DNA from 4 places in the Faecalibacterium sp. OM04-11BH genome. Region 3 is predicted to be linked to each of the others. Evidence: predicted binding sites of a transcription regulator. Region 3 holds the regulator's gene; each other region holds the start of a gene.
The links. The regulator Rex, encoded in region 3, represses fermentation and respiration genes when NADH is low (regulators of the CRP and FNR family bind a similar motif). The targets are predictions, from matches to a motif close to ATTGTTAANNNNTTAACAAT.
Positions count from the first base shown of each region.

Region 1: fucO (lactaldehyde reductase) is a predicted target of Rex. The motif match lies at 1,665-1,684, and genes of this name have one in related genera.
Region 2: DXB44_RS02920 (butyryl-CoA:acetate CoA-transferase) is a predicted target of Rex. The motif match lies at 1,663-1,682, and genes of this name have one in related genera.
Region 4: DXB44_RS07905 (phosphoglycerate kinase) is a predicted target of Rex. The motif match lies at 1,834-1,853, and genes of this name have one in related genera.

Region 1 covers NZ_QULS01000007.1:93,154-96,577, forward strand. Annotated here, with positions in the region: gene DXB44_RS08030 (putative ABC transporter permease) at 1-218, opposite strand, end outside; gene fucO (lactaldehyde reductase) at 447-1,595, opposite strand; tRNA gene DXB44_RS08040 (tRNA-Thr) at 1,831-1,905, shown strand; gene DXB44_RS08045 (sugar phosphate isomerase/epimerase family protein) at 2,077-2,925, shown strand; gene DXB44_RS08050 (GNAT family N-acetyltransferase) at 3,127-3,424, opposite strand, start outside.
Region 2 covers NZ_QULS01000002.1:242,955-246,378, reverse strand. Annotated here, with positions in the region: gene DXB44_RS02925 (AI-2E family transporter) at 1-93, opposite strand, end outside; gene DXB44_RS02920 (butyryl-CoA:acetate CoA-transferase) at 142-1,488, opposite strand; gene coaD (pantetheine-phosphate adenylyltransferase) at 1,991-2,491, shown strand; gene DXB44_RS02910 (acetyl-CoA C-acetyltransferase) at 2,573-3,424, shown strand, end outside.
Region 3 covers NZ_QULS01000003.1:49,371-52,794, forward strand. Annotated here, with positions in the region: gene DXB44_RS03850 (thymidine kinase) at 900-1,505, opposite strand; gene DXB44_RS03855 (redox-sensing transcriptional repressor Rex) at 1,510-2,151, opposite strand; gene DXB44_RS03860 (ATP-dependent Clp protease proteolytic subunit) at 2,406-3,089, shown strand; gene DXB44_RS03865 (DNA translocase FtsK) at 3,353-3,424, shown strand, end outside.
Region 4 covers NZ_QULS01000007.1:63,743-67,166, forward strand. Annotated here, with positions in the region: gene tpiA (triose-phosphate isomerase) at 1-407, opposite strand, end outside; gene DXB44_RS07905 (phosphoglycerate kinase) at 511-1,719, opposite strand; gene ribF (riboflavin biosynthesis protein RibF) at 2,019-2,936, opposite strand; gene truB (tRNA pseudouridine(55) synthase TruB) at 2,958-3,424, opposite strand, start outside.

The sequences.
Region 1 (3,424 bases), on a different contig from region 3:
CAGGCCACGAACAGCACCACCGGCTTTGTGCGCATATCTGCAAAGCCCACTGCCATCAGGATGGCCGTGGTACCATACACAAAGCAGAACGGCCCCGCCGCCATGCCGCGGTTTGCAAACCGCTTGCCCCGGAAGGTAGCCACCACGGTCTCCCCTACCCACCCAAGGAAGGAATAGATCAGATACAGCACGCCCAGCGTGTAGAAGTTCAGTGTCATCGCGCTTTCCTCGCCTTCTGTTTTTATGCTCTAATTGTACTCGCTTGCGCTGGTTTGCACAAGAGGACGGCAGAAAAATGTTACAATTGGCGTGCGTTTTCATTTTACGAACGCATCATTCCGGGCAGACCGCAGTCTGCCCGGAATAATGCAATTAAAAACATTTTTCCGTTAAAAAAGCCGCTGCACAAGCACGGTGCAGCGGCTCTCAAGGTCATTTTTTACAGCTTACAGCTGGCTCTTATACAGCTCCACGATCTCCTCCACGCTGGTGTCGCGGGGGTTGCCGGGACGGCAGGCGTCTGCAAAAGCGGACTCGGCGAGGAACTGGATGTCCTCTTCCTTCAGGATGCCGTGCAGGTTTGCGGGGATGCCCACGTCTGCGCTCAGCTGCTTGACGGCGGCGATGGTAGCATCAGCGGCTTCCACGTCGTTCATCTCGTCGATGCCCATAACGCCCATGGCCTTGCCCACGGCACGGTAACGTTCGCCGGCAACGCTCTTGTTGTACTCCAGACCCACCGGCAGCAGGATGGCGCAGGCCACACCGTGCGGGGTGTCATACAGGGCAGACAGGCCGTGTGCCATGGAGTGCACGATGCCCAGACCCACGTTGGAGAAGCCCATACCGGCAATGTACTGACCCAGAGCCATGCCCTCGCGGCCCTCCGGGGTATTCTGCACAGCGCCGCGCAGGCTCTGGCTGATGAGCTTGATGGCTTCCAGATGGAACATATCGGAAATGACGCAATGACCCTTGGTGATGTAGCCCTCGATGGCGTGGGTCAGCGCATCCATACCGGTGGCAGCGGTCAGACCCTTGGGCATGGAGGACATCATATCGGGGTCGACCACAGCGATCTCGGGGATATCGTTGGTATCCACGCAGACGAACTTGCGCTTCTTCTCCACATCGGTGATGACGTAGTTGATGGTGACCTCAGCAGCAGTACCGGCAGTGGTGGGCACTGCAATGGTGAACACCGCGTGCTTCTTGGTGGGGGCAACGCCTTCCAGAGAGCGGACGTCCGCAAACTCGGGGTTATTGATGATGATGCCGATGGCCTTTGCGGTATCCATGGAGGAGCCACCGCCAATGGTCACGATGCAGTCAGCCTCGGCAGCCTTGAAGGCAGCCACGCCGTCCTGTACGTTGGCGATGGTGGGGTTGGGCTTGATCTCGCTGTAAACAGCGTAGGCAAAGTTTGCGGCATCCAGCAGGTCGGTGACCTTTTTGGTAACGCCGAACTTGATCAGGTCGGGGTCGGAGCAGACGAAAGCCTTCTTGTAGCCACGGGCGGTCAGCTCGGGAACGATGTTCTCGATGGCACCGTGGCCGTGGTAGGAGATGGTATTCAGAACAATGCGGTCAGCCATAATACAAATCCTCCAAATCTGTTTGCAGCCGCCTTTCCGGCGGCGTTTCTCTACGTTTCAGCATAGCACATCGTCAAAAAATTTGCAATGTAAAATTGTTTAAATTTGTAGTATATTTTTATACTTGTGTATTGTTTTCTATCATTTTTGTCCGTTTTCCGGCATTATTATCCCCTGCAAAAAAACAATCCTTGCCAAATGGCCGTGCCTGTGTTATACTATCCTAGTAACCTTTGCTGGTGTGGCGCAATGGCAGCGCAACTGATTTGTAATCAGTGGGTTGCAGGTTCAACTCCTGTCACCAGCTCCAAGAAAAGCCGCTTAGATTCGTTGGAATCCGGGCGGCTTTTGCTATGTGGACAACACTTTGGACAACATTTCGCGCTTTAAAGCAGCTTCTAAAGGGGCTTGGGGTGTTCCCCCGCAGACAGTTTTGGTGTATAATGGTAAAAATGCACCCAAACCAAAGGAGGAACCAAGCATGATCCAATTCGGTCTGCGTCTGCACGACGCGGAAAAGCTGCCCATTGAGCAGGTGCTGCCGCTGGTACGCAAGAAGGGCTTTTCCTGCGTGCATCTGGCACTGAGCAAATCCCTGAAGGAGGTGCCCAACACCCCCTCTGCTCTCACCCCCGGCTACGCGGCCTATCTGCGCCGCCTGTTTGCCAAAAACGAGCTGGACATTGCGGTGCTGGGCAACTACCTGAATCTGGCGCACCCGGATACGGATGCTCTGCACGCCATTCAGGAAAAGTACTACGCACATATCCGCTTTGCCAGCCTGCTGGGCTGTGGCATGGTGGGCACCGAGACCGGAGCACCCAACGCGGAGTACAAGTTCTGCCCGGAGTGCCGCAGCGATGCCGCCCTTGCCACCTTTATCAAAAACTTCAAGCCGGTGGTGCGCTGCGCCGAGCAGTACGGCGTGACCATTGCCATTGAGCCGGTGGTCAAGCATATCGTGTATGACGCCCGCCGCGCCCGCACCGTGCTGGATGAGATTGGCAGCCCCAATCTGCAGATTTTGCTGGACCCGGTGAACCTTTTGAACATGGAAAACGTGGACCGCCGGGAGGAAGTGTTTGCCGAAGCCATCGAGCTGCTGGGCAAGGATGTTGCCATGATCCACTTCAAGGACTTTTTGCGGCAGGACGCCGGCGGTCAGCTGGCTGCCACCGGTGCCGGACAGGGTGGCATGGGCGACTACCGCACCATTCTGCGGTTTGCCAAGGAACAGAAGCCCTATGTGTTCGCCACCTTGGAGAACACCACCCCGGAAAACGCCGTCCAATGCCTGCACTATCTGCAAAAGCAGTACGACGAGTGCTGACAGTAGCTTAAACTGCACGCTGCTGTCCGCAACCGTCTGTGGTTTTATGGTATAAAAAAGTCTGAACCGGTGGCGGATGCCTCAGTTCAGACTTTTTTGTTATTCTATGTCAGCAGGTAGTCAGACCCTTGCCAAGCCGTCCACACTCAGCACACCGCCGGTGATGCAGGATGCCTTCGCCGAGGCATCAAGAATTGTTTGTCAATTTTCGGAAGCTGATGGCAGGGTATTCCCATAAGAGCTGTCCAGCCGCATCTGGTACCACACCACCCCGCCGTGGGTGGAAGCGGAAACGCCCTCGTTCACAAAGCCGAACTTTGCGTAATAGTGCAAAAGTTTCTCCTTGCAGGTCAGCACCAGCCCCTTGCGTCCCTGTGTGTGGGCATCTGCGATGGCTCTTTGCAGCAGCAGCCCGGCATAGCCCCGGCGGCGACAGCGCGGGAGGGTGTTCACCCCAAAGATCATCTGCCATGCGCCATTTTCATCATGCAGGGCGGCA
Region 2 (3,424 bases), on a different contig from region 3:
AAGGAAAAAGAAGATGATGCTCAGTGCAATGGCACCAAACCCTGCGAGCATCCCATAGAGATACGGTTTGATGTGCGGCTTTTTGTCCATCATGACAAACTCCATTCCTGCTGCGGGCAGCGGGAATACCCACAGCGCTTATTAAATTTTGTTGCTTCTGCGCCAGATGTGCAGCTTTTCAGCCTCGCGGATCAGCTCCTCACGGAAGTCCGGGTGTGCCACGCTGATCAGAGCCTCGGCCTTTTCCCAAGAGGTCAAGCCCTTCAGGTTCACGCAGCCATACTCGGTGCACAGATAGTGCACGTTGGCGCGGGTGTCGGTAACGATGCTGCCATTCTCCAGCGTGGGACGGATGCGGCTTTCCAGCTGGCCGGTCTTTTTATTAAAGAAGGTGGAGGACAGGCAGATAAAGCTCTTGCCACCCTTGGAAAGGTATGCGCCCAGCACGAAGTCCAGCTGACCGCCTGCGCCGGAAATGTGCTTCACACCGGCGCTCTCGGCGTTCACCTGACCAAACAGGTCGATATCCACAGCATTGTTGATGGAAATAAAGTTGTCCAGTGCGGAAATGCTGCGGATGTCGTTGGTGTAGTCCACCGGGGCAGACATACACTCCGGGTTATCGTTCAGGTAATCGTACATCTTCTGGGTGCCGGCACCAAAGGCGTAGACCTGACGGCCCTTGTCCAGCTGCTTGCGGCTGCCGTTGATCTTGCCGGCCTTGGCAATATCCACAAAGGCATCCACATACATCTCGGTGTGCACGCCCAGATCCTTCAGATCGCTCTGTGCAATCAGCCCGCCGATGGCGTTGGGCATGCCGCCGATGCCCAGCTGCAGGCAGGCACCGTTGGGAATCTGCGGCACGATGAGGTTGGCTACCTTCAGGTCCACCTCGGTAGCGGCACCGGCAGCTGCCATCTGGCCGATGGGGGGATTTGCGCCCTCCACAATGCCGCTTACCTGAGAAACGTGTACGCAGTTCTCCATGCCACCAAGGCAGCGCGGCATATTGGTGTTGACCTCCACGATGATCTTCTTGGCCTTTTCGCACACAGCACCCAGATGCGAAGCGCTGGGACCGAAGTTGAAGTAGCCGTGCTCGTCCATGGGGGTCACCTGAAATACTGCTACATCCACGGGGTCGCTGCTCTCGCGGTAGTAGCGGGGCAGCTCAGAGTAGCGGATGGGGGAGTAGAAGGCGAAACCCTGCGCAATGGCCTTGCGCTCAATGCCACCCATGTGCCAGCTGTTCCAGGTCATGTGGGTAGCAGGGTCGTTGATCTGGAAGATCTCCGGCACCCACATCAGGATGCCGCCCCGGAAGTTGACCCCTTCCAACTCCGGCAGGCGTTTTGCCAGCTCGGCGTCCACGGCCACAGGGGTGTTCACAGCCCAGCCGTAATCCACCCAGTCGCCGCTTTTGACCAGAGCGGCAGCCTGCGCAGCAGTCATAAGCTTCTGTGCGTACAGTTCCTTGCAATCCATTATAAACCATCCTCTCTTAAAATACATAAAAGAATTGTAAACAATTCTGTGCGGACAAATTATGCAGCTGTTTTACGCCTGTTTTGCGGAATGCACACCGTTTTGCCACATCTGTATGGTAACCTTATAAACAAGGCAGCAGTGTGTGCTCCGCTCCGCGCAGAACAGCTCAACTTAGTTATAACATTAACAAAGTGTAGAATCAATAGTTTTGGCTAAAAAACAGCCAGTATAGCATAATGAACAGTTTTCTTGGCTTTATGTGGGGATTGTTTGGTATGCAAAAAACAAAAAAGTTGAGAAAAAGACTTGATAAAATTTTGACGATGTGCTTTACTAATAGCGTGGGAAGCAACTGCGGAGCAGTGCGGGATGATTCGTTTAAAATTTAACGATAAAACGCACCGCAGCAGTTTCAGGTTGCACCCAAGGCTGGAAAGTGCTATCATGGCAGAACCACATCGCGCTTAGTAATTACAGCGCACAAGGAGGACACTGACCGATGGCAACAGCAGTTTATCCCGGGTCGTTCGATCCGGTCACCAAGGGACACCTTGATATCATCAAACGCGCAGCAAAGATCAACGACCACCTCATTGTGGCGGTGTTGATCAACAGCGCCAAGCATCCGCTGTTCACAGTGGAGGAACGGGTGGCTATGCTGCAGGAATGCTGCAAGAACATCCCCAACGTGACCGTGGAAGGCTTCGACGGCCTGACCGTAGAGTTCGCAAAAAAGCGTCACGCATCCGTAATGGTGCGGGGACTGCGGGCAGTAACGGACTTTGAAAACGAGATCCAGCTTGCGCAAACCAACCACGCACTGATGCCCGGCATCGAGACCATGTTCCTTGCCACCAGCATCAAATGGAGTTATCTTTCCTCCACCATTGTAAAGGAAGCAGCGTACTACGGCAGTGACATCAGCAAGTTCGTCACACCCAATGTGGAAAAGGCCGTCAACGAAAAATACGCACAGCTCCGGGAGAGGGAAAAGATCTGATACCGCAAAAATGCCGCAGGGCGTTTTGATAAATGGGTAACCGATAAGTAACACACATACACAATTCAGGAGGCTATTCACATGAAAAAGATCGTTATCGCATCTGCATGCCGCACCGCTATCGGCAAGTTCGGTGGCACTCTGGCCAACGTTCCCGCTGTTGAGCTGGGCTCCATCGTCATCAAGGAGGCTCTGAACCGTGCAAACGTCAAGCCCGAGCAGGTCGATCATGTTTACATGGGCTGCGTCATTCAGGCTGGTCTGGGCCAGAACGTCGCTCGTCAGGCTGCCCTGAAGGCTGGCCTGCCCATCGAGACCCCCGCTGTCACCGTCAACGTGGTCTGCGGCTCCGGTCTGAACTGCGTGAACATGGCTGCTCAGATGATCGAGGCAGGCGATGCTGATATCGTTGTTGCAGGCGGCATGGAGAACATGGACATGGCTCCCTTCGCACTGCAGAAGGCTCGCTATGGCTACCGCATGGGCGCTCCCATGGGCAAGAGCGAGATCGTGGATACCATGGTCAACGATGCACTGTGGGATGCCTGCGGCTTCAACAAGCACATGGGCATGACCGCTGAGAACGTCTGCACCAACGAGACCTACCAGAAGAAGTACGGCTACAGCCCCATCACCCGCGAGATGCTGGACGAGTTCTCATACAACAGCCAGCTGAAGGCTGACAAGGCCATCAAGGACGGCGCCTTCAAGGACGAGATCGTTCCTGTTGTCATCAAGGGCAAGAAGGGCGACACCGTGTTCGATACCGATGAGGGCCCCCGTCTGAGCGCTCCCGAGGTTCTGGCAAAGCTGAAGCCCGCCTTCACCAAAGACGGCATCGTCACCGCTGGTAACTCTTCCGCCATCAACGACGGCGCTGCTGCTCTGGTCGTCATGAGCGAGGAGAAGGCTAAGGAGCTGGGCGTGAAGCCT
Region 3 (3,424 bases):
AATGACTTGCATAAAAATCTGGGATGCAACATGGGAAGAACGGCAAAAATTTCAATAATTTCTGTTACATTTACCGTTCTGCCTGTAATTTTTTATGTCCTGCCGCCCCCGCTGCTCTCTTCTTTTCCCTCTCCCTCTCCTCTCCGTTGAGTAACTGCCTAGTCTGAACTGATATATCAATAGCGCAAAAAACGTGCGTATTTCACCCAGTTGATATATCAGTGGCCGCGAAACGCAGCAAATTAATATATCAGTCTGTATACAGCCTGTCAGGGATCCCCCTTCCGTCTGCTCACTGTGTTCGCAACCACCTTCCCCAAGGGGACGGCTTTTGGCGGTGGTGGGGAAGGTTTTTTTTATTGCGTTTGATACTTTAAAATAGGGCTAGCGGCGTGCGCCCTCTCCGTCACCTACGGTGACAGACTCCCCCTTTTGTCGCTGCGCGACATCTTCCCCCGGAACGGGGGAAGTCTTTCCTCAAAGGGAGAGCCCTTGGCATAGCGATACAGTTTCCAGCTAAAGTGCAAAGCTTGCGGGCGTGCCCGCTCCCCCTTGGGGGAGCTGTCGCGCAGCGACTGAGGGGCTTCAAATCGGCGGAGCCGGAAAAAACGGTTAAAAGATCTTCACGCCGAACAGGCGTGAATCTTCAGTTTTTTCCGGTGTAGCCCACCCCTTTGGGGTTAAAAGGGGCGAGCAGCCCCTTTTTCGTGGCTCCAGCGCGTCGAAATCGCTGGCACTTTTCTGGTTCTCTTTTGGTGTCAAAAGAGAACATCCCCCGGCAAGCAAAAACCTCCCCCGCGGAGCGCAGCGAGGCTGAGGGGGTAGCTCTTCCGCAAATCACGCAAAAAAGCCGCTGCACCCAGCGCGGTACAGCGGCTTGTATACAACATAAAGGTATCTCAGTTTTTCTTTGCAGCGTAGAACGCCCGCCGCGCCTTGAAGTAGCACTGGGGGCACATGCTGACGTACTGCACATCGTTTTCAAGGTCGATGGCTACCTGCTCGCCTTCAAAGACGAACTGCCCGTTCACCTTGCGGCAGTTGCAGATGGCTTTGCGCCCGCAGGTGCAGATCGTTTTCATCTCCTCGATGGTGTGTGCCAGCTCCAGCAGACGGGTAGAGCCCGGGAAGCCCTTGAGGGAAAAATCTGCCCGCAGACCGTAGCAAATCACCGGGATGTTCAGATCTACCGTGATCATGAACAGCTGCTCGGCCTGCTCCGGGGTAAAGAACTGGCTCTCGTCGCACAGCACACAGGCCAGTGGGCCAGAAGCATCGTTTGCCGCCTTCACGGCTTCGAACACGTCCAGCTCCGGCGGGATCAGCAGGTCTGCTTTGCGGCGCACGCCCAGACGGCTCACCAGCTCCCCGCCGCCCTTGGTATCCACCTGCGGCTTTAAAATGAGCACCTTCATGCCCTGCTCTTCGTAGTTGTGTGCCACCTGCATCAGCGCCGTGCTCTTGCCGCTGTTCATGGCACCGTAGCGGAAATACAATTTTGCCATGCCGTCACTCCTGATTGCGCAGACGGTAGCCCAGACTCATCAGGCTGTCGCCCAGATGGACGTTTTCCACCACCACATCGGGGTAAGGCACCGACAGATCATAGTGGGAGAAGTTCCAGAAGCCCTCGATGCCCAGATCCACCAGCCGTCCGCTGACCTGCTGTGCACCATCGCGGGGGACGCAGAGCACCGCCACCTTGGGCTTGTTTTCCTCGCAGAAGGCCTCCAGCTCGTCAATGTGACGGATGCGGATGCCGCTGATCTCCTTGCCCACCTCGTTCTCGGCCACGTCAAAGGCCGCGATCAGCTTGTAGCCGTTGGTGTCGGTGGTGATAAAGCGGCTCACCGCCTTGCCCAGACGGCCGCAGCCGATCAGGATGGTGGGCAGACGGTCGCCGTTGCCAAACAGCAGGCTTTCCAGAATGGAAAGCAGGTTCTCCACCGAGTAGCCGATGCCCTGCCGTCCGTTCACGTCACCGATGCAGTTGAAGTCCTGCCGCACCTGCGAGGCAGTGGTGCCCATCTGGGAAGCCAGCTCCCGGGAGGAGATGCTGGTAATGCCGTCGTCCTGCAAGGAGCGCAGATACCGGTAATATTTGGGGAGACGCTTGATCACAGGGATCGATGCTTTTTGGGGGGTGTTCATAGGAAAATTCTCCTTTCTGCCCAACGCGCTGCAGCTTCTGCCGCCATGCAAGGGGCTTCTTTGCGCGCAGAGAGATGTTCCGTTTTATCCTGTTATATTATTTAAAGTATACAGCATGAAAGGCGAATGTCAAATACCTATTTATAAAAAAGCAAAAAATTCACAAAGTTTTTTGTTTCTTTTCTCCTGTATACTTCCCCGGATGCCGGGGGATACTGACCCCACAAAGACCCCGCTACGGAAGGAGAATGCGCATGGATACGGCAAAAGACACCCCCGCAGAGCAGCACCGGATGGAAAAAGAGGATATCGAGGATCTGGGCACGGTCACCCTGAGCCGGGGCGGTCATGTCATCCACTGCCTGACCGTCATCGGCCAGATCGAAGGGCATACCGAAGCGCCGCAGGGGCAAAAGACCACCAAGTACGAGCACGTCATCCCCCAGCTGGTGGCGGTGCAGGAGGACCCCCGTATCGAGGGGCTGCTGGTGCTGCTGAACACGGTGGGCGGCGATGTGGAGACTGGGCTTGCACTGGCGGAGCTGATCGCCAGTATCTCCAAGCCCAGCGCCACGCTGGTGCTGGGCGGCGGGCACTCCATCGGCATCCCGCTGGCGGTCAGCGCGCGGCACAGCTTTATTGTCCCCACCGCCACCATGACGGTGCATCCGGTGCGGCACTCCGGGCTGATCTTAGGCGTGCCGCAGACCATGCACTGCTTCGAGCAGATGCAGCAGCGCATCACCGGTTTTGTAGCCGCCCACAGCGGTATGCCGGAAAAGCGCTACACCCAGCTGATGCTCCACACCGGGGAGCTGGTCATGGACATGGGCACGGTACTGGACGGACGCCGCGCCGTAAAGGAAAAGCTCATCGACGAGCTGGGCGGTCTTTCGGACGCGCTGACGTGGCTGTACAGGGAGATCGAGCGGGGGTAAAGTGTGTTGTGGGTTTACCCCTTCCGTCATCGCCTGCGGCGATGCCACCTTCCCCAAGGGGACGGCTTCAGTGGCAACGGGAACGTTTATCTCTACCACAAAAGGCGTCCCCTTGGGGGAGCTGGCTTTGCGAAGCAAAGACTGAGGGGGTTCGTTCCATTTTCCTCAAGAAAAACAACATTATGGTTTGCCATTTTTGCCCTTGCGTGGTACAATAGTAAAATCAATTATTGTGTCTATGGGAAGTTGGGGAACAGAGTAGAATGGCAACGAAAAAACGAAAATCAACGAAACGGCGCACTGCTGCCCGCCGTAAAAAGGCAGAACAGCGGCTC
Region 4 (3,424 bases), on a different contig from region 3:
TGCTGCAGGCTCTCGCCCACGCACAGGATGACCTTCAGGCCGGCGTTCAGGGCAGCCAGCGCGCGCTTGTTGACGGTCTGGTCGGTCTCTGCAAAGTACTGACGGCGCTCAGAGTGGCCGACGATGACGTACTCCACGCCCAGATCCACCAGCATATCGGCGCTGATCTCGCCGGTGAAAGCACCGGACTTCTCAAAGTGGACGTTCTCGGCGCCAACATGGATGTTGGTGCCCTTGGTCTTAGCCACAGCGGTGACCAGATCGGTAAACGGGGTGCAGATGACCACCTCGCAGGTAGCGTCCTTCACAGCGGGGATCAGCTCGTCCACCAGAACAGCAGCCTCGGAGGCGGTCTTGTTCATCTTCCAGTTGCCAGCGATAATAGCCTTGCGCTTTGCCTTATCCATTGTTATTTTCTCCTTACCTTCGTAAATATTTACAAATTGCCTGCACAAAAAGAAAAGATGCGGCGGCGTAAATGCCGCCGCACCCATTGTGATGCCGGAAAAATTATGCGTTCTGGATAACTGCGATGCCGGGCAGCTCCTTGCCCTCCAGATACTCCAGAGAAGCGCCGCCGCCGGTGGAGATGTGGGTCATCTTGTCGCCCAGACCCATCTGCTGCACAGCTGCTGCGCTGTCGCCGCCGCCGATGACGGTGGTAGCATCGCTCTCAGCCATAGCCTTGGCAACAGCCAGAGTACCAGCTGCCAGAGTGGGGTTCTCGAACACGCCCATGGGGCCGTTCCAGACAACGGTCTTGGAAGCCTTGACAGCGTCAGCAAACAGCTTCATGGTCTCGGGGCCGATGTCGCAGCCCTCCATGTCAGCAGGGATAGCGGTGACAGGCACCACGGTGACGTCCACAGGAGCGTCGATGGGATCGGGGAAGTCCTTGATGCAGACAGCATCCACAGGCAGCAGCAGCTTGACGCCCTTCTCCTTGGCCTTAGCCATCATTTCCTTGCAGTAGTCCAGCTTGGTGTCGTCGCACAGGCTCTTGCCCACTTCGTAGCCCTGAGCCTTGACGAAGGTGTAAGCCATGCCGCCGCCGATGATCAGGGTATCGACCTTCTCCAGCAGGTTGGAGATGACGTTCAGCTTATCAGCGACCTTAGCGCCGCCCAGAATAGCGGTGAAGGGACGGACGGGGTCGTTGACGGCGTTGCCCAGATACTTGATTTCCTTCTCCATCAGGTAGCCGACAGCGGTATCCTTGATGTAGTCGGTGACACCTGCGGTGGAGCAGTGTGCACGGTGGCAGCTGCCGAAGGCGTCGTCCACATAAGCGTCAGCCAGAGAAGCCAGCTCCTCGCTGAACTCGGGCATGTTCTTGGTCTCTTCCTTGCGGAAACGGGTGTTCTGCAGCAAAACGACGTCGCCGTTGTTCATGGCAGCCACAGCAGCCTTTGCGTTCTCGCCCACAACGTTGTCGTCGTCAGCAAACACAACGGTCTTGCCCAGCTTTGCGCTCAGAGCCACAGCAACGGGAGCCAGGCTGAACTTAGCCTCGGGGCCGTTCTTGGGCTTGCCCAGATGGCTGCACAGGATGACCTTAGCGCCATCGTTGACCAGCTTCTGGATGGTGGGCAGTGCTGCGTTGATGCGGTTCTCGTTGGTGATGACACCGTCCTTCATCGGGACGTTGAAATCGCAGCGGACAAGCACCTTCTTGCCGCAGTAGTTCTGATCGTCGATCGTCTTCTTACCTAAACCCATGGTAAAAACTCCTCTCAAATTATAATTCTGAACCAGAGTCTCGCTCACAATCGGGGCTTTGCCCCGTACAGCTACTATTATAAACAAAAACTGCGTGCATTGCAAGGATATGAGATAGATAATTGTTTAACAAACATTTGCCATTGTTGCACGGAAATGTGTCTATTTTGCCCGAAGTGTGGTTTTTTCTGCCCGCAGACGCCGGAAATACTGTTTTCCTTCACGACAAAAGGGGTCGAAAAACGCCCACAGGCGTTTCTCGACCCCAAATAAAAATAATTTTTTCCGCTATTCAGGCGTTATGCAAAATACTCCTGTGCGCGGCGGGCGGCATCGTTGATGCAATCCCGCAGCTGGTCCAGCGTATCAAACTTTTTGCTGGGGCTCAGGTAAGCGTAGAACTCCACCACCGGGTCGGTGCCGTACAGGTTGCCGGAAAAGCCCGGGATAAAGGTCTCGCAGGTCACCTTGGTGGCGTCATCGTTCACAGTAGGGCGGCTGCCCAGACCGGTGGCCGAAGGATACCACACCCCGTTGATGCAGGTGCGGGTGATATAAATGCCGCTGCGGGGCATCTGGAAACCCTGCGGGTACAGCTGGTTGATGGTGGGCACCCCGAGGGTGTGCCCCAGCCCTGCCCCGTGCTGCACCGCAAAGCGGATGGCATAGGGCATGCCCAGCATGGCGTTGGCGGCGGGGATATCCCCGCCCTCCAGCGCAGTGCGGATGCGGGTGGAGGACACCGGCTTTTCCTCAAACTGTGCCATGGGCACCACCACTACTTCTACCCCAAGAGGGGCGCAGAGGGTGCGCAGCAGCTCCGGCGTACCGGCAGCCTTTGCACCAAAGGTGAAGTTTTCGCCGCAGAACAGCGCCCGGGCGTGGCAGTTTTCCACAATGCCGCGCACAAACTCCTCCGGGCTCAGCGCCTTGATCGCCTCAAAGTCCGGGGTGAGGTAATACTCCACCCCAAGGCTGTGGATCAAAGCGTGCTTATCCTCGGTGGAGAGCAGGCGCTTGCCCTTCATTTTATTTTCCACCGGCAGGCGGAAGGTGAACACCGCCGGAGCTGCATCATGGGTCTTTGCCCATTGTACCGCCCCTTCGATCACCGCCCGGTGGCCGATATGGATGCCGTCAAAGTAGCCCATTGCCACGGCGGTGCCTTTTTCAGGCTGTGCCAGCGGCAGCGGGGCAAACTGAGAAATGATCTGCATGGGTCTTGTTTCCTTTATTGCTCAATTACGTTCCACGAACAGTTTTTCCACCCGGAGCACCCCGCCGGTGATGTTGGCAAGGCCAAGGAACTGCCCGGCGGCATTGCGCACCCGGTAGCGTCCGTCTGCTGCGGGGTAGCGGCTGGTGGGACAGCCGTTGTACAGGTGCTGCTCCACCCACGGCTCCACCATCAGCAGCGGCAGCGGGGTGAACACGCTTTCCACCGGCAGCATCAGTGCTTCCAGTGCAGCGCTCCCCTGCTCCTTTGCGGCAAGAATTTCTTCCAGCGTGTGGGCATCTGCTTCGGTGTACAGACCGGCAGCAATGCGGCGCAGAGCGCTCATGGTGCCCTTCTGCCCCATGGCGGCGGCGATGTCCTCCAGCAGGGTGCGGATATAGGTGCCCTTGGAGCAGCGCACCGTCAGTACATACTCGTTTTCTGCCGGACTGCCGCCGTACTCGATACCGTAAATTTCAATAGGGCGCG